4 regions of the Erwinia persicina genome follow, and region 1 is predicted to be linked to each of the others. Evidence: riboswitches for the same ligand, from Rfam matches in the RefSeq annotation. Region 1 holds a riboswitch; each other region holds the start of a gene.
What was found. Region 1 has a riboswitch for thiamine pyrophosphate ahead of thiB (thiamine ABC transporter substrate binding subunit). Riboswitches for the same ligand answer to the same signal wherever they lie in the genome.

Region 1 (4,791 bases):
CATTGCCAAACAGTGCCACTACGCCAAAATCGCCAATCGACAGCACACAGGCAAAGGCGAGCGCCTGGGCCAGCGGGCGTTTCAGGGCGCGCAGCTCAATCAGCCGCAGGCGGTTCCAGCCACGAATATCCAGCGACAGGCACAGCGGGTTATAACGTGCTGCGACATCACGCAGTGGGTTTTCCAGCACTTTCATCGCATACGGCACTGCCATCAGTGCATTCGTGACGATGACAATCCCTTCTGCAGAATCCGGCAGCCCGATGGTCTGGTTGAGTAACAGGAAAAAACCGGTGGCCAGCACAATTCCCGGCATCGCCAGGATGAGCATCCCGCTGAGTTCCAGCGTCTGGCCCCACAGCGGCCGCTGGCGCAGGCGCAGTTCACGGCTGCTCCACAGCAGCATCAGCGTCAGCACCACGCTGAGGATCCCAGCGCCCAGCGCAATGCGTAGCGAGGTGAACATCGCCTGCCACAGTGCAGGCTGGTGCAGGACGCCGCTTAACCCCTGATTCAGTCCGTCGGCCACCACCGCCAGCAGCGGTGGCAGGATCAGCAACACCATGCTGGCGATCAGTAGCCCGTCAAGCAGGCGGGCAGGGCCGCTGTCCTGCGGGTTGCGCCAGCCCCCGAGGCTGTCACTTCCCGTGGGCAGCACCTTACTCAGCCGCTGGCTTAACATCACCAGACCGAGGCAGCACACCATCTGTATCAGCGCCAGCAGGGCGGCTCGCCCGGGATCGTAATCAAAACTCAGTGCCTGGAAGATCGCCAGCTCAATGGTGGTCGCGCGCGGGCCGCCCCCGAGGGACAGTACCGTCGCAAAGCTGGCAAAACACAGCATAAAGATCAGCGCCCCGGCGGGCAGGAGCTGCCGCCGCAGCCACGGCCATTCGACAAGGCGAAAATGCGCCCAGCCACTCAGTCCCAGTTGCGCGGCGATCTGTCGCTGTTCACCGGGGATCTGCTGTAAGGCCTGGAGCAGCAGGCGCGTAGCCAGCGGCAGATTAAAGAACACATGGGCCAGCAGGATCCCCTGCAGGCCATAGGGGGTGAATGAATAACCAATGCCGAGCAGGGCGCAAAGCTGTGCCAGCCAGCCGCTGCGGCCATACACACTGAGAATACCAAACACGGCGACCAGTACCGGCAGCACCAGCGTCATAGCACACAGCCGCAGCAGCGTGCCGCGCCCGGGAAAGCGACGGCGGTAAAGTGCACGCGCCACGGGAATAGCCGGAAGAACCGACAGCAATGCCGATAGCAGCGCCTGCCAGAAGGAGAAGCGCAGCACGTGCCACAGGTAGCTGTCCTGCCACAGTCCGCGCCAGTCCGTGGCGGGCGCGTTTTGCCACAGGGCGGAAAACGCCAGCAGGGCCACGCTGACCAGCAGCAGCCCGGCCAGCAGGCCCGGGACTAACCAGCCAGGAATTAGCGGCTGACGGCGCGTTGCCATGCACTAATCCATTGGCTGCGTTGGGTAGCAACATCCTGCGGGCTGAACTGCAACGAGGTGGCCGGCACGGTCAGGGTATTGAACCCTTCTGGCAGCGCGGTTCGGGTAGCCGGATACATCCAGTTGCCGGTTGCAATGGTTTTCTGGAAGGGTTGTGTCATCACGAATTGCATAAATGTGTGTGCCAGTTCAGGTTGCTTACTGGCTTTTAACTGCCCGGCCACCTCAACCTGAAGATAGTGGCCTTCACTAAAGTTTGCCGCGGCGTACTGATCTTTCTTCTCTTCAATCAGATGATAAGCGGGCGAGGTCGTGTAGCTGAGCACCATATCACTTTCCCCTTTCAGGAACAGACCGTAGGCCTCGCTCCATCCTTTTGTCACCGTAACGGTCTTCTTCGCCAGCTGCTGCCACGCTTCCGGGCTCTTATCGCCGTAAACTTTCTGCATCCACAGCAGCAGGCCAAGCCCCGGGGTGCTGGTGCGCGGATCTTCATAAATCACCTTCAGAGGACGGTCGCTCTCGACCAGTTCCTTCAGGCTTTTCGGCGGGTTCTGCAGCCGGGTCTTGTCATAAACGAAAGCAAACCAGCCGTAGTCATAGGGGACGAAAGTTGTGTTCGTCCAGCCGCCCGGCACGGTAGCATCTCGGGTGTCTACCTTTGACGGCGCAAACAGGCCGGTTTTTTCGGCCGCATCCAGCAGATTGTTATCCAGCCCCAGCACCACGTCGGCTTTGCTGTTTTTCCCTTCCATACGCAGGCGGTTGAGCAGCGAGACACCGTCTTCCAGCGCGACGAATTTCAGCTCACAGTTGCACTGTGCTTCGAAGGCTTTTTTAATCGCCGGCCCAGGCCCCCATTCGGCAGAGAAGGAGTCGTAGGTGTAAACCGTCAGGGTATCTTTCGCCGCGAGGGCAGGCAGGGAAAACAGCGCCAGCAGAGGGAGTAATTTTTTCAACACTTTGCGTTCCTTTAAGGGAAAATGCGCAAAGGATCTGAGTCAGTGACACTCTCAAATCCCTACGCCGGTATGATCCGGATCAGGTTCGACGGGTTTTTCTCAGCGAAAACGTGCTGCGCAGACATTGACCCGGCATCGGGCAATATCACAGCAGGGTGTTCGCACCCCGTTGAGAACGGCTTATTCTAGTGGTTTCGTCTTTGTTACGAAAGCGTCATGATTCGGGCGGCGCAAACCAGGCTGATTTAAAGTCAAACCAGCCGAGGGTATTCATGCGTACGCCGCGCATGCTTCGCTGGCCGTGCAGCAGCAGCCAGTGATGGAACAGGGGATGCAGGTAGTTACTGTCTATCAGCTGTTTGCTCCAGTCTGCCAGTGGCAGGGTCTGTTCACGCCACTGCCGCGCATCATTTTCCCAGTCGGTGGGCACACAGTGGTGCATCAGTGGGATCTCATACAGCAGCGAAAACAGGGAAAACTCCAGCGGTAGCGTGAAGTTGGCGCTACCCAGCCAGATGTCACTTTCCGCCTCACCGCGATACCAGCTTTCGTAGTCAATTTCCTGCGTAATGAGCGTGACGCCGTGCGCGGCAAGGATCGGCCCCAGCGCGTTGGCGATCCCCTGATGCTCAATATGATCGCTGTACCAGGTAATGGTCAGTGACGTCAGGCCTGCGGGTTTTTCTGCGGTCGCCATTGAGCGTCGGTGATGCCAGCGCGGCAGCAGGCCATAAGCCGGGAACCAGTAGCGCTGATAGGCGATGCCGCTGTGGTTAAGCAGGGCAATCGGGTTAAAAATGGTGCTGATCCAGCGGCGCAGCTGTTCATTGCGCCCCTGCTCAGAGCGCTGGTCGAACATCAGAAAATAGCAGCCCTCTTCCAGACGACTCTCTTCCGACTTCTCATCCGTATTCTCACTCTGCAGTTTGACCCCGGAGTAGACCAGCTCATCGCTTATCTCCGGCAGAACCCAGATATTGACCTCATCTATCAGCGCCCGGTAGCCGAAGTAGTCATCAAAGGCGGAGATACGCAGCTGGCTGTGCTGATTGCGTTCCACCGCGTAGGCCCCGGTGCCGACCGGCTGGCGGGCAAAGTTGCGCATATGCGGCCACTCTTTTGGCAGGATCATCGCGCTGACGCTGCCCAGCAGCCACGGTAGCCAGTTATCGGGCTGGTGCAGATAAATATCCAGGGTCCAGGGCGTGTGGCACTCAATCCGGTTTAGGTGGCTGTAAAGTGGCTGCGTTTTCAGGCGTTCCAGGCTGGCGATAACATCGTCGACGTCCAGCTCACGGCCGTGATGAAAGTGGATCGCCGGACGCAAAAAGAAGCGCCAGTGGTCCGGGGCAATCTGCTGCCAGTGATGGGCGATATCCGGCTCGATTTCCCCGTTTTCCTCATTTATCCGCGCCAGCCCGTTGAAAATCTGCCGGGCAAGGTGCGTTTCAGAGCGGCGCAGCGGCGTTCCGGGCAGCAGATTGAGCAGGGGACGATAGTAGAGCACGCGAAGAATGTGTTTTCCCTGACGGAAACTGCGGCCCAGATGGGAGAGCAGCATCTGGCGCACGCGGTTTTTATCGCCGACTAGCTGCACCAGCTGATCGATGCGATCCTGCTCCAGCAGATCCTCAGCCCGCTGCTGCTGCAGCGCCAGCCCGGTATAGCGGAAGGTCAGACGCGATCGCTTGCCGCGCCCGGCCTCGGCCTGCCACTCCAGCCACCCCTGTTCCTGCATGGCATTCAGCAGGTTGCGCATATGGCGGCGTGAGCAACTGAGCTGTACCGCCAGGTCGCTGAGGGTGGTCTCCTGAGGCTGACCATCACAGCACTGCCAGAGCCGGATAAATTGCTGCTGTAAACGGGGTGAGGACATAAAAGAGGAACCCTGTGTTAAAAGCTGTCTGTTTTTCCTGCCTTATATTACGGTGATAATGGCTGCAGATGAAAGAGTGGGAGGCATTCATATCTGAATGGCACTTGATCATCGTTATTCATTTCCCTGCTATTAAGGGTATTCTGAGTATGGTGCTTTTCACCAGCCAGCTGGCTTCGGCATAGCTGGCTTTTTTCGTGGGTTTTCTTCTAAGCTCTGGGGAGCTATCCGCATTGTCCCGTCACTGAGGCCTTATTCATGTCATCGCTCTTTAGCCGTCGTATTCATCCGGTGTATCTGGCATTTATGGCGGTTTCTTTTATGGTCGGCATCGCCGGCGCGCTGCAGGCCCCGACGCTGAGTCTGTTTCTCAGCCGCGAAGTCGCAGTCCGGCCGTTCTGGGTGGGGCTGTTTTACACCGTCAATGCGGTCGCGGGGATTGTGGTCAGCCTGCTGCTGGCAAAGCGATCCGACACCCGGGGCGATCGGCGGATGCT
Region 2 (4,791 bases), on a different replicon from region 1:
CCGGGTGCTCCGCCGCAGAAGCCCCCCACGTAGCCCTGCCGTCCCAGCACAGAGGCGCTGACCAGCGGAATGCGACGCGGCAGGCAGGTGTCGGAGAGCAGATAAGTGACGGCGAAGTTATCGGCGGCATCAATAGCCAGATCAATGCCCTCCAGCGCCTCGGCGACCCGGCTTGCACTCAGCGCCAGTGGCCGTGCATCCACGACACACTCGGGGTTACGCCTGTAAAGGGCCTGCTGCGCGCAGACTGCTTTCAGATTGCCAATGTCCCCCATCCCGAAGAGCGTCTGGCGATGAAGATTGTGTTCCTCCACCCGATCGCCGTCATAAATCCGCAGGTAACCGACACCGGCCCCGGCCAGCAGCGGCAGCAGCGTGGCACCCAGTCCGCCCGCGCCCACTACCAGTACCCGCGCATGGTGCAGGGCCTGCTGCCCCGCATCGCCGATTTCCGGTAACATTGACTGTCGTTGATAGCGACTCATCGGCTACGGCTCCCGTGAGTGAAACTGCGCCATACCAAAAATCGGCGTCGAGGCGCTGGCCATATCGCGACGTTCGACCAGACCGGCCTGCCGGGCATCCCGTCCGGCCTGTATGGCAGCAGCAAAGGCCCCTGCCATTCGAACCGGATCCTGCGCTTTGGCAACAGCGGTATTCAGCAAAATACCGTCGAAACCCATCTCCATAGCCTCAGCCGCCTGACTGGGCGCACCAATCCCGGCGTCGATAATCAGCGGAATATCTTTAAACCAGGCGCGCATTGAGCGCAGCCCTTCTCTGTTACGCAGCCCCTGGCCGGACCCGATTGGCGCGCCCCACGGCATCAGCAGTTCACAGCCTGCTTCGATCAGTTTTTCACCCAGAATCAGGTCTTCTGTGGTGTAGGGAAACACCTGAAATCCGTCAGCGCAAAGGATACGCGCTGCCTCCACCAGGGCGAACGGGTCGGGTTGCAGCGTATCGGCATGACCGATCACCTCCAGCTTGATCCACCGCGTATCAAACAGCTCACGCGCCATATGGGCCGTGGTGACGGCCTCCTTCACGCTGTGACAGCCCGCCGTGTTCGGCAGAACCCGCTTATTCAGCCCGGTCAGCAGCTCACGAAAGGCGGTACCGTGGCTGCCTTCACGGCGCAGACTGACGGTGATAATTTCACTGCCGGAGGCCGCAAGCGCCTGCTGCAGGATCGCCGGAGAGGGGTACCCGGCGGTACCGAGCAGAAAACGTGACTGGGGTACAAAACCGTAAAACATCGTTTATCCTCCCTGCATGGGTGACAGGACTTCGAGTTCACAGCCTGGTGTGATCGGCTGCGTTTCATAGCGGGTGCGGGGCACGAACTGTCCATTTAACGCGCTGGCGACACAGCCTGCGTCAATCTGTTGTTCGCGCAGCAATTCCGCCAGGGTGCGGGCGGCAGTATCGACCGGCTGGCCGTTAAGCTGAATTTTCATATCAGGTTTTCCTGTATCAGTTGCTGCATCAGGTTTTCCGCCATCACTGGCGCGAGAAGAAAGCCGTGCCGGTACATGCCGTTAACGGACCAGACGCCGTTATGGCGATGAATGGCAGGGACATTATCAGCGTAAGCCGGTCGCAGCCCGGTGCCGCTTTCCAGCACTCTGGCTTCGGCCAGTGCCGGGTGGATGGCGTAAGCGGCACTTAACAACTCCATCATGGCGCGGGCGCTAATGGGGCTGTCATCATGGCTTTCCACCATGGTCGCCCCCAGCATAAAGCGCCCCCCCGTGCGCGGAACGAGGTAACAGGGAAAGCGGGGATGGAGCAAGCGGACGGGCCGGGAGAAGTGCACCTCATCGCTGTGCAGGATCAGCATTTCACCGCGAACGGCGCGCAGTCCCGGTTGTTCGTGGGCAGCGTGGATCCCCGGCAGTCAATAACCGTGCCGCCGGGCTTGTCCTGATGGAAGTCAACGCCGTGTTGAAGCAGGCTGGCCCGCAGTTGCTGCAGCGCGCTGCGCGGGTCGAGATGGGCCTCGCCGGCAAAGAACAGCCCGCGGGCAAAGCGCCCTTCCAGGGCGGGTTCCAGCGTGACCGGTTCCACCCACTGATGGGCGTGCGTCATGCGCGAAAAACGGGTGAGTTCAGGCGCGTCGCGCGGGGGAGCGACCACCAGGGTGCCCTGATGCTCCACGCCTTTGACACGCGCAGCCCACCACGGGGCAGACCGCTGGCCCAGCTCAACAACCTCCGCCGGGGCGCTTTCGCCTTCGCACCAGGGGGCCAGCATTCCGCCTGCCCAGTGGGATGCCGCATCATGCTGCGGTGAAGTGATCACCTCCACGGCCTGGCCGTGCTCTGCCAGCATCGTGGCGATGCACAGCCCGGCCACGCCGTCACCGATCACAGACCAGCGGCTCATGAGGTAAGGATCCTGACAGGGAGAAGGGGTGTTACCAATAGCGTCACGTTAGCCTCTCAAAACTTGATGAGACCCGTGATAAGGATAAGGAAAAAGGCGGAGGCGGAATAAACACAGGCCTGCGCGCGGGTACGCTGGGTGGCCGGCTGGCCCGTCATCAGGGTACGCGTCTTCCTACGCCAGTATCAACTGGGTCAGGTTCTAAGGGTCGCTACGCCGCGATAAATCGCTCATTAGCCTCTCAGTCTCTCTGGCGAGACTCCCCTGACAGGAACCAGTTGTATTTTACCGGGTGGGAATCGTCAAGCGATATGCGGTTTTAATGGGGAAAAAGACGGCATTTTGAGACGCTGAAATTTTTTTTAATTGAATGCTCAATCAATAAAAACTATCATTCGTGCTTCTGTTTACACAAAATTTACTTTCCGGAGGCGATTTGAGTCAAGAGTTATAACGATTAATCAATAAATTACACTAATATTCATCCTGATGGTTCTCCCAGTGTAATTAGCGGATATACGGCGGATTTTACCCAGTATGCGCTAATGCGCGCTTCGCAGAGCGGACTTCAGGTTCTTTCCCTGATCATTTTTTGCGGAGACATTATGCCGACGACTGAAATACCAGGAAAGCCTCAAAAAGATCGTATCAACCCCGTGGTTTTCTACACCTCAGCAGTACTGATTCTGCTGTTCTCCATGACGACTATTCTGTTCACTGATTTTTCCGATCGCTGGATCAATCGTACCCTCGACTGGGTATCCAACACCTTCGGCTGGTATTACCTGCTGGCCGCCACGCTGTATATCGTGTTCGTTATCTTTATGGCCTGTTCCCGCTTTGGTTCCATTAAGCTCGGCCCTGAGCAGTCCAAGCCCGAGTTCAGCCTGATGAGCTGGGCAGCCATGCTGTTTGCTGCCGGTATCGGTATCGATCTGATGTTTTTCTCGGTCGCCGAGCCGGTCACACAGTATATGATGCCGCCAGAGGGCCAGGGACAGACGATGGAAGCCGCGCGTCAGGCGATGGTCTGGACGCTGTTCCACTACGGTCTGACCGGCTGGTCCATGTATGCCCTGATGGGCATCGCCCTGGGTTACTTCAGCTACCGCTACGGCCTGCCTCTGACCATTCGTTCGGCCCTGTACCCTATTTTCGGTAAACGTATCAACGGGCCAATCGGTCATACCGTGGACATCGCCGCCGTACTCGGGACGATTTTTGGTATTGCCACCACATTGGGCATCGGCGTTGTGCAGCTGAACTATGGCCTGAAGGTGCTGTTTGATGTACCGGAAGGGCTGACGGCGCAGGCCGGGCTGATCGTGCTGTCGGTCATCATGGCCACTATCTCGGTCACCTCTGGCGTGAATAAGGGCATTCGCTTCCTGTCAGAGCTCAACGTGCTGCTGGCCTTTGGTCTGATCCTGTTTGTGCTGTTCGTCGGTGATACCAGCTTCCTGCTGAACGCGCTGGTGCTCAACGTCGGGGATTACATCAACCGCTTTATGGGCATGACGCTGAACAGTTTTGCTTTCGATCGTCCAACTGAATGGATGAACAACTGGACGCTGTTCTTCTGGGCCTGGTGGGTCGCCTGGTCACCGTTTGTTGGCCTGTTCCTGGCGCGTATTTCCCGCGGCCGTACTATCCGCCAGTTTGTGGTAGGGACGCTGACCATTCCATTTATCTTTACCCTGCTGTGGCTGTCGATCTTTGGTAACAGCGCCCTATACGAGATTATTCACGGCAATATGGCCTTCGCTGAAGAAACCATGGCGCACCCGGAGCGCGGCTTCTACAGTCTGCTGGCACAGTATCCTGGCTTTACTTTCAGCGCCTCAGTGGCCACCATCACCGGCCTGCTGTTCTATGTCACTTCCGCAGACTCTGGTTCCCTGGTGCTGGGCAACTTTACCTCGCGTCTGGCGGACATCAACAATGATGCGCCAAACTGGCTGCGTATCTTCTGGTCAGTCACCATTGGCGTCCTGACGCTGGGAATGCTGATGGTTAACGGCGTGACGGCGCTGCAGAAGACCACGGTGATCATGGGACTGCCGTTCAGCTTTGTGATCTTCTTTGTGATGGCCGGTCTGTATAAATCGCTGCGGGTGGAAGATCATCGTCGGGCCAGTGCCACGGTGAACACGCCACCGGTAGCGGTATCGCGTGACGATCGCCTGAACTGGAAACAGCGCATTTCACGCGTGATGAACTATCCGGGAACGACCCACACCCGCAAAATGTTGGATAACGTCTGTCGTCCGGCAATGGAAGAAGTCGGGCTTGAGCTGGAACGTCGTGGTGCCAAAGTGCAGGTGAATGAGCTGCCGGCGGTGGAGGATGAGCGTCTGAACCATCTGGAACTGCTGGTTGATATGGCGGATGAGCAGAGCTTCC
Region 3 (4,791 bases), 2.2 Mb from region 1:
ATCCATCTTCTTATTGAGTAATAGCTTTTGCCAGAAACAGAAGTTACTTTTTTCAATCGCCTGTAAAGAAGCTATTGTGAAGTCACTCTCAATCGAATGAGAAATGGCGTTAATCATATCAATCGTTTCGCTACTTTCATCCAGAAATATACTATTCTCTGATAAAAGAAGAGCCAGTTGATTAATTTTCTCACGAGGATCGATCATCAGTTGCTGTGAGATCGCTTTAAACTGGCTAAGGAACACGGATTCAGGATGCAAAGCACACCTCTGCGGTAAGAACTGATTATGCGTTTGCCAAATCTATCACAATGCTCGCGGCTGAATGGTGAATGTAAAGGGCTTTTCTCCCCCTTCCTCTGGCGATGGTATTAGTAGCCGAAGAGGAAGCAAGCCCTCGGATGAATTATCAGTTTTTTCATCGGTCACGTCTGAGCAAACCAGACCGGCCAAAGAGGCCTCGCGCAGGCCTCGTCATCACGGTCCTGATACCCGCTGTGGACTGAAAACTGCCCTGCCTTCGCCAACCGATGAAGGGGAAAGATCTGTTTTCAACAAATCTTCCCCTGGAACCCGGGTTTTACCGCTTACCACCACTGATGAAAATGATGTACCGGCCCCTGCCCGTGTCCCACTTCCAGCGAGTCCGCCTGCTCCAGTGCGCCCTGCAGCCAGTGCCGGGCCGCCTGAACGGTCGTGGGCCAGTCATCGTGGCGCGGGCGCAGCGCGGCCAGCGCCGCCGAGAGTGAACAGCCGGTGCCATGCGTGTTACGGGTGTTCACCCGTGGCGCAGTAAAGCGCTGTTCTCCCTCACGGGTGAACAGCCAGTCCGGGCTTTCCGACTCGCTGAGATGACCGCCTTTCATCAGCACAGCCTGGCAGCCGAGGGCCAGCAGCGCCCGTCCCTGCTCGCGCATCTCCTCCTCGTTGCGCGCCTGCGCACATCCCAGCAGTGCGGCGGCCTCCGGCAGGTTAGGTGTAATCAGTGAAACCTGCGGCAGCAGTCGATCCCGTAGCGTACTCACCGCCTCGGGCGACAGCAGCGGATCGCCGCTTTTGGCCAGCATCACCGTATCCAGCACCACCCAGGGAACGCGGGTCTGTTTCAGCCGCCCGGACACCACCTCAACGATGGCACTTTCTGACAGCATGCCAATTTTAATCGTATCGATGCGCACGTCCGACAAAACGGAATCCAGCTGCGCGGCAACAAACGCCGGCTCAACGCGGCAGATCGACTGCACGCCGGTGGTGTTCTGCGCCACCAGCGCGGTGATCACGCTGGTGCCATACGCACCCAGCGCGGAGAATGCTTTCAGATCAGCCTGGATCCCTGCCCCACCGCTGGGGTCGGTACCGGCAATTGTCAGCGCGTTAATCCTTTTCATCACTGCACCTCCGGGTTCAGCCGGTACAGGGCATCAAGAAAGGCCGGAATGAAACTGCCTGGCCCGTCCACCGCTGCAGCCGCACGCTCGCCGGCCAGCGACACCACGCGGCAGGCGCTGGCCACATGTGTGAGGCGGTCGCCCGGCAGTGCGGCAAAGCCGGCCACGACCGCCGACAGCGCACAGCCGGTCCCTACCACCCGCGTCATCAGCGGGTCGCCGCCGCCCACGCTCAGGGTACGGAGGCCGTCGGTAATAAAATCGGTTTCACCGGTGACGGCCACAATCGCGCCTGTCTCCTGCGCCAGCGAAACAGCCGCCTGCAGCGCCGCCGTGGAGGCGTGCCGGCTGTCGACGCCCCGGCCGCTGACGCTCTGCCTGGCCAGCGCCATGATTTCGGAAGCGTTACCCCGGACAGCGGCCGGTTTCAGTCCCAGCGTCTGCTGGCAGAAGGCCGTGCGGAAGTCCAGTGCGCCAACGGCTACCGGATCTAACGTCCAGGGACGCCCGACCTGCCTGGCGGCATTAATGGCCGCCAGCATCGCTTCGCTGCGGCTGCGGGTCAGCGTACCGACATTCACCAGCAGGGCATCGGCAACAGGGCTGAACTGTGCCGCCTCCTGCGGATCGATCACCATTGCCGGGGAAGCCCCCAGCGCCAGCAGCACGTTAGCCGTAAAGGCCTGTACCACATCATTGGTCATACAGTGGGTCAGAGGGGAATGCTGACGATACAGCCGCAGGGAATGCGCCATATCGGCATGGCTGAGGTCTTGAGGTTGGATCATTCTTCGCTCCCAACCGGCGATCAAGAAGGCGATGCCGGTCGGGCATCTGACTTCCCTACGCTGGCATTATCCAGATCAGGTTATACGGGTATTTCTCAGCCTTCACGCAGAAGGGCACCCCGAGTCAGTGATGATTTTTTACAGTCGGTGCCAGCATAAGGAAGTGGCAGAGTATTGGCAAGCCCCGGGCCGTGCTGCCCTGCCGTCGGTCATCAGGGTATCTTCAGCGCGATCGGCCCCCCGGCGGGGAATGACGCCGCACATAGTCACGCGGCGAACAGCCCATCGTGCGTTTAAAGGCGGTACTGAAGGCACTTTCGGACTCATAGCCCAGCGAGGGCGCAAGCGCAGAAATGGGCAGGTCGGTGTTCAGCAGTTTGTCTCCGGCCAGCAGCATGCGCCAGCGGGTCAGATAATCCATCGTTGACGACCCGACCTTAGTTTTAAACTTCAGCGCAAAGGCCGAGCGGGACATACCGGCACGCTGTGCCAGCGATGGTAACGTCCAGCGATAAGCCGGATCGGCGTGCATGGCCTGCAGCGCCGCACCCAGCTGGTGATCGGCCAGGGCATACAGCCAGCCCACGGCGTCCCCTTTACCACCCGACTCCATATGCTGCCGCAGCGCCTGTATCAGTATCATATGCGCCAGATGTTCAGCGATCAGGGCATGTCCCGGACGCTGTTCATCCAGCTCGGCCATCATCTGCGCAACCAGCCAGCGCAGGGTCGCCTGGTCATTTTCCGCCCGCAGATGGATCACCGCAGGCAGCATGGTCAGCAGAATCGTGGCGTGGGGGTCGTCCAGGAAGAAGCGGCTGCCGGTCATCAGGCAGTCTCCCCCGCCGTTGTGACGGATCACCCCGCCGGCGCGCGGGCCGGCAAACACCACCGCCCAGTCTGTCGCCGGGTGTGACAGGTCGCTGGCCATAACAAAGGGACGTCCGGTAGGAAGCAGGAAGCAGTCCCCCGCCGACAATCGTACCGGGTCAGTCTCCCCTTCGACGGACAGCCAGCAGCCGCCCGACACCATTGAATAACATTTGATGCCCGCGTTAGGTGGAAAACGCACCGCCCAGTCACCGCCCACGTCGAGGACGCCGGAAACATACTGCTGTGGCTTGAGTAACGCGAGAATATCAGAAAGAGGATCCATGATTAATTTTGGACGATTAAAAAGATAATACGGACTTTATAGCATGGATAGGACGTGATGCGCGGGCTTAAGATAAAACCTCGCTGTTCCGTGTTATCCCACCTCTCCTTCAGGAAATAACTATGCACAACATCCGTACATCCGGCCTCTTCTCTCTGGGTTCGCGTCAGGTAAAACGACTGGGCTATGGCGCAATGCAGCTGGCAGGCCCCGGCGTTTTTGGCCCGCCCAACGATCCTGACCGCGCGCTGGCGGTTCTCAGGGCGGCAGTGGCGGCCGGCGTCAATCATATTGATACCAGTGATTTTTACGGCCCGCATATCACCAACAAACTGATCAACGAGGCACTCGCGCCCTATCCTGACGACCTCACGCTGGTGACCAAAATTGGGGCGCTGAGAGATAAAAAAGGCGGCTGGATCCCGGCCATGTCCCCCGGGGAGCTGGTCAATGCCGTCCATGACAACCTGCGAAACCTGGGGCTGGCACAGCTGGATGTGGTGAACCTCAGGATCATGTTTAATACCGCCCAGCCACAGGAAGGTTCCATTGAAGCACCGCTGACGGCGCTGGCCGCCCTGCAGCAGCAGGGGCTGATTAAGCATATTGGTCTGAGCAACGTCACCCCGGCGCAGATTGCCGAAGGACGCGCAATCTGCGAAATCGTCTGCGTTCAGAATCATTACAACCTGGCACACCGCACCGATGATGCGCTGATTGATGCGCTGGCCCGGGAAGGGATTGCCTATGTGCCGTTCTTCCCGCTTAACGGGTTTAATCCGCTTCAGTCTGCTACGCTGACCCGCGTTGCCGAACAGCTCAACGCCACCCCCATGCAGATCGCCCTGGCCTGGCTTCTTCACCGTTCACCTAACATCCTGCTGATCCCGGGCACATCATCCGTTGCCCACCTGCAGGAAAACCTGGCAGCGGCGTCACTCCACCTGCCGGATGACGCCCTGAATGCACTGAACGGCATTACCGGAAGCAATACATTATAAAGCCTCACCCTCTTTCGGGGCGGCCTGATCAGGAACAGGACAGACAATGAGGGCAGGCAAAGGAGGCAGGACTCACGCTCAGTAGCGAGTGAACAGCGGACGTAGCGCTGTCATTCGTTATTTCCCCTCAACACGCAGAAGGCGGGAGGGACGCGCTGTTTCAGGACATGGAAATAATAAGTATTACCGCTGCATAAAAAGGCCACTATCCCTGCTCGGCCACCAGCAGCGCCAGCGTGTCGGGCTCCAGCGCCCTGAAGATATGCTCGCGATCGGCCGGATAGCAGATGTAATCTCCCGGAGCCAGTTCTTCAGCTTCCTCCTTCAGCCCCACCAGCGCCCGTCCCTGCGTGACAATAATATGCTCCACCGAACCTGGCGGATGCGGCTGTGAAAGGCGGTCAGCGCCGGGCTGGGCCATCAGCAGGTAGATATCACGCCGCGCACCCGGCGGGCAG
Region 4 (4,791 bases), 1.9 Mb from region 1:
CCGGCGGGCTGGACGTGTCGGTACAGGCACGCCTGCTGGACCTGCTGCGCAGCCTGGTGCGCGACCTGAATCTGGCGGTGGTGATTGTCACCCACGATCTCGGCGTCGCCCGCCTGCTGGCCCACCGGCTGCTGGTAATGAAAGAGGGCAGGGTGGTCGAGAGCGGACTCACCGACCGGGTGCTGGACGACCCGCACCATCCGTACACCCAGCTGCTGGTGTCATCGATTGTCTGAATCCGGTGTTGCTGGCCGACCGGAAAAGCGGGTCGGCCACGACGGAGACGAGGTGACCTTTTTGTGGTCGTCCCGTTGGGGGATTAACCTTTTTGCAGGGAATGAAAATGAATCTGAAACTGCGCGTCGAAAATCTGTCAAAAACTTTTGTGATGCACAATCAGCACGGCGCAGAGCTGCCGGTTCTGCGTAACGCCTCGCTGCAGGTGTCGGCGGGAGAGTGTGTGGTGCTGCACGGTCATTCGGGCAGCGGTAAGTCCACGCTGCTGCGGTCGCTGTATGCCAACTATCTGCCGGACAGCGGGCATATCTGGGTGGCGCATCAGCAGGAGTGGGTCGATCTGGTGACTGCCCCGGCGCGGCAGATCCTCGCTATCCGCCGCGAGACGATCGGCTGGGTCAGCCAGTTCCTGCGGGTGATCCCACGGATTTCCACCCTTGAGGTGGTGATGCAGCCGCTGCTGGAGCGCGGCGTGGCCCGTGATGAGAGCGAGGCGCGGGCAAAATCCCTGCTTTCGCGTCTTAACGTGCCGCCGCGACTGTGGGCGCTGGCACCCTCAACCTTCTCCGGCGGTGAGCAGCAGCGCGTTAATATCGCGCGGGGGTTTATTGCCGACTCACCGATCCTGCTGCTGGATGAGCCAACGGCTTCGCTGGATGCCATTAACAGTGCCGCCGTGGTGGCGCTGATTGAAGAGGCCCGCCAGCGCGGTGCGGCCATTGTGGGCATTTTTCATGATAATGCGGTGCGTGAGCGCATCGCTGACCGTCTGCATGTGATGCAGCCCGCTGCACTGGAGCACGCCGAATGATCATCAATAACGTCAGACTGATTCTGGAAAATGAAGTAGTGGCGGGGTCACTGGCCTGTGAAAACGGCGTGATCCGGGCGTTCTCCGATACGCAGAGCCAACTGCCGGCGGCCATCGACGGCGAAGGCGGCTGGCTGATGCCGGGCATGGTGGAGCTGCATACCGATAATCTGGATAAATTTTTCACCCCGCGGCCGAAGGTGGACTGGCCTGCGCACTCTGCCATGAGCAGCCATGATGCGCTGATTGTCGCCAGCGGTATCACCACGGTGCTGGATGCCATCAGCGTCGGCGACGTGCGCGACGGCGGTCACCGCATGGAGAATCTGAACAAGATGATCGATGCGATCCGCCACAGCCAGAAGCACGGCCTGAACCGCGCAGAACATCGCCTGCACCTGCGCTGTGAGCTGCCGAATGATTCCACGCTGCCGCTGTTTGAACAGCTGATGTGCAATCCGGTGCTGTCGCTGGTGTCGCTGATGGATCACTCTCCGGGCCAGCGTCAGTACGTGTCGCTGGCGGCATGGCGCACCTATTTTGGCGGCAAGTATCAGCTCAGCGATCTCCAGCTTGATGCCTATGAGGCCGATCAGCTGCGGCTGGCCGCCCGCTGGTCAGCCCCGAACCGCGAGGCCATATCCGCCTGGTGCCGTCAGTATCATATTCCACTGGCCAGCCATGATGATGCGACGTATGAGCACGTCGTGGAGTCGAAAGGGGTCGGTAGTGTGATCGCGGAGTTCCCGACCACCGAAGAAGCCGCACGCGCTTCGCGCGAGCTGGGCCTGCAGGTACTGATGGGTGCGCCAAATATTGTGCGTGGCGGCTCGCACTCTGGCAACGTGGCGGCCAGCGCGCTGGCGCAGATCGATCTGCTGGATATCCTCTCCTCTGACTACTATCCGGCCAGCCTGCTGGATGCGGCATTCCGTCTGGCCCGTGATGAAAACAACAGCATGACGCTCCCTCAGGCCGTGGCGCTGGTCACGCGTAATCCTGCCCGCGCCATCGGCCTTGACGATCGCGGCACGATCGGTGAGGGCAAACGTGCCGATCTGGTGCTGGTGCGTCAGCACCGTGAACAGGTGTACGTTTCCCGCGTCTGGGCGCAGGGCAGGCCGGTGTTCTGATGGGGCGGCTGATCTGGCTGATGGGGCCTTCGGGCTCCGGTAAAGACAGCCTGCTGCTGGCCCTGCGCGAGTGCGCACCGGAGCGGGTCATTGTCGCGCATCGCTATATTACCCGCAGTGCCAGCGCCGGGGGGGAGAATCACGTCGCCCTCAGCGAGCAGGAGTTCCGGCGGCGGCGTGCGCATGGCCTGTTTGCTCTCGACTGGCAGGCGCATCAGTACTCCTATGCGCTCGGCATTGAAATCGACCGCTGGCTGGCGGCCGGGCTGGACGTCGTGGTCAACGGTTCACGCCTGCATCTTCAGGCTGCGCGGCAGCGCTACGGTGAACAGCTGCTGGCAGTCTGTTTGCAGGTATCGCCTGAGGTGCTGGCCAGCCGCCTGCGCCAGCGCGGGCGCGAGGATGAGGCCGCCATTGAACAGCGGCTGAAACGTGCAGCGGAACCGGTGGCAGCAGGGTGTATCACGCTGAATAATGACGGGCCGCTGGGCGAGACATTACAGGGTTTTTCGGCATTATTAGCCGAGCACATTGCGTAGGGGCGACGTTTTCGGTCGACCCGCGATCCGGCGCTGGCTCTCACTTTAAGCGTCATCAGCAATATTGACGGCCCCATAATTTCCTGACTTAATTGAGTCTCCAGGGGGAGCCAGGCACAGCTGGCTGAGAAATCGTTAATGCTACAGCACGATGACCCTTAATACCTGATCCGGATCATACCGGCGGAGGGATGGGGCAGCTTACCTGACTTTTGCCGGTAGTCTCTGCTAAAAGGACTACCCAATGACCAGCCGATTTACCGATACCCTCCGTACCCTGAGTCAGTCACAATGGTCACAGGCCGTCACGCATCGTTTTGTCCGGGAGCTGTATGACGGCAGCATTAACCACCAGGTGATGATCAACTACCTGGTGCAGGATTATCGTTTTCTCGACAGTTTTTTGACCTTAGTCGGATCTGCTATTGCCTGCGCCGACACGCCTGCCGCGCGCCTGTGTTTTGGCCGCTGCGCCGGTATGGTGTCATCCGAAGAGAATACCTATTTTCTTCGCGCATTTGCGGCATTGGGCGTCAGTGAGCAGCAGCGCAATGTGCAGTCTGACACGGCACCGACGGTAGGATTCAAAGCGATTATGCTTGAAGCTGCCGCCACCCGTTCCTATGCTGCCATCCTGACGGTTCTGAATGTAGCCGAGTGGTTGTATCTTGACTGGGCGTCACAGGCACCAGAAATGCTGCCTGCCAGTTTCGTTCATGCTGAGTGGATTACCCTGCACAATAACCCTGATTTTTGCGAATTTGTCGCCTTTTTACGCCACGAACTGGATCGCGTCGGGCCTGAACAACGGTCGTTGTGCGAGGATTTTTTCCAGCGTGCAGTCAGGCTGGAACTGGCATTTTTTGATGCAGTGTATCAATAAGATTAAATCTGCTGAAAAGAGAATGTGGCAGGACAGGAGGGAACGATTCTGCTGTTATGGCAGGAAAAATCAGAAAAAACGGGGGTGCTCTTTCCCCCATTCACTACGGTAAGCCACAGACTGAGAAATTATTATGTATCGCTCAGTGCTGTATCAACGGACAGGTTGAATCGTTTTAAGCGTCAATAAATGGGGCGGGCATTTTGTCAATTCTTTCTAAATAGAAGAAATAATAATGGCCATCCTGAACAATGTCTGGTGCTCCTTCGAAGGATTTACCATCCATGATCCCCAATAATGTGTCATCATCCACTTTACGGAAGTGGTCAAAGATTGGTACGCCATCGTAGACCATCGTTGCTGAGATTTTCCCACGAAAGTCAATTTGCCAGAGAGAAGCCTCTCCCTTCATCATTTTATTAGAGTACAGATTGCCTTTGTCATCATAGCAGACCAGGGGCATGGCATCTGAAGCACTACGGAACCATTTCCCGAACCATTTTACTTCATCAAGGGAGCGGGTGGCCCAGTGACCGGTATCAAAGTCTCCTCCGGCCCATATTGATTGAATTTCATCAACACTGACGGGGGGTAATGAGTCAAAAAAATCCAACAATACCTGATCTGAGCTGAATACTCTTTGTGCTTTAAAAGCGTCAAATTTTACTTTTGCGTTCATAATTTAATCCTGTTTGTATTGTAGAGATAGCAACAGATATACCGATGAAAGAACGTAATATGTAATATATATTGTCACATGATATAACAATTAGTGAATTATTAATGTCGGTACAAGCCTATGCCAGGTTTGAGTGCTTATCAGGTGCAGGCGAAAAATAAGTACCCTGTTGGGGACAGTTTTAAGTGCCTTGCATAATCTGCATTAATAAATAAAACTAACAATTCAATATAGTCACTGATCTCCGGAGTAATCACTGCCAGTGATATTCCGAGTGGTCATCGTTAAGTTACCCGCAGTGATAAAAATAATATTATATAAGTGGTTGTGAAACAAAACGCATCATTTAAAAAGCAAGTGAATCAGAAAGTGTCCGCCACAAATCAAGTTCATGCTTTTTTTCCACCAGGACACGATCATATATCTCGGTTGCATCAGCACCCGCGGTGAAACGCAATGGTGGTTGCTGTTCATTAGCTAGTCTGAGTAAAGCTTGCGCCAGCTTCTTA

Region 2: another riboswitch for thiamine pyrophosphate. It lies ahead of K6L24_RS21650 (FAD-dependent oxidoreductase); the one in region 1 lies ahead of thiB (thiamine ABC transporter substrate binding subunit).
Region 3: another riboswitch for thiamine pyrophosphate. It lies ahead of thiM (hydroxyethylthiazole kinase); the one in region 1 lies ahead of thiB (thiamine ABC transporter substrate binding subunit).
Region 4: another riboswitch for thiamine pyrophosphate. It lies ahead of K6L24_RS08430 (TenA family protein); the one in region 1 lies ahead of thiB (thiamine ABC transporter substrate binding subunit).

What each region holds. Positions count from the first base shown of each region.
Region 1 covers NZ_CP082141.1:3,832,521-3,837,311, reverse strand. The annotation lists gene thiP (thiamine/thiamine pyrophosphate ABC transporter permease ThiP) at 1-1,456, opposite strand, end outside; gene thiB (thiamine ABC transporter substrate binding subunit) at 1,432-2,418, opposite strand; TPP riboswitch at 2,457-2,597, opposite strand; gene sgrR (HTH-type transcriptional regulator SgrR) at 2,633-4,294, opposite strand; gene K6L24_RS17780 (MFS transporter) at 4,553-4,791, shown strand, end outside.
Region 2 covers NZ_CP082142.1:19,229-24,019, reverse strand. The annotation lists gene K6L24_RS21665 (HesA/MoeB/ThiF family protein) at 1-485, opposite strand, end outside; gene K6L24_RS21660 (thiazole synthase) at 489-1,259, opposite strand; gene thiS (sulfur carrier protein ThiS) at 1,263-1,460, opposite strand; partial or broken gene K6L24_RS21650 (FAD-dependent oxidoreductase) at 1,457-2,388, opposite strand; TPP riboswitch at 2,543-2,664, opposite strand; gene K6L24_RS21645 (choline transporter) at 2,994-4,791, shown strand, end outside.
Region 3 covers NZ_CP082141.1:1,622,431-1,627,221, reverse strand. The annotation lists gene K6L24_RS07350 (hypothetical protein) at 1-261, opposite strand, end outside; gene thiD (bifunctional hydroxymethylpyrimidine kinase/phosphomethylpyrimidine kinase) at 588-1,388, opposite strand; gene thiM (hydroxyethylthiazole kinase) at 1,388-2,176, opposite strand; TPP riboswitch at 2,212-2,308, opposite strand; gene K6L24_RS07335 (AraC family transcriptional regulator) at 2,400-3,332, opposite strand; gene K6L24_RS07330 (aldo/keto reductase family oxidoreductase) at 3,455-4,333, shown strand; gene K6L24_RS07325 (helix-turn-helix domain-containing protein) at 4,539-4,791, opposite strand, start outside.
Region 4 covers NZ_CP082141.1:1,886,352-1,891,142, forward strand. The annotation lists gene phnK (phosphonate C-P lyase system protein PhnK) at 1-236, shown strand, start outside; gene phnL (phosphonate C-P lyase system protein PhnL) at 344-1,048, shown strand; gene phnM (alpha-D-ribose 1-methylphosphonate 5-triphosphate diphosphatase) at 1,045-2,181, shown strand; gene phnN (ribose 1,5-bisphosphokinase) at 2,181-2,720, shown strand; TPP riboswitch at 2,814-2,929, shown strand; gene K6L24_RS08430 (TenA family protein) at 2,965-3,603, shown strand; gene K6L24_RS08435 (DUF4334 domain-containing protein) at 3,779-4,282, opposite strand; gene K6L24_RS08440 (oxidoreductase) at 4,629-4,791, opposite strand, start outside.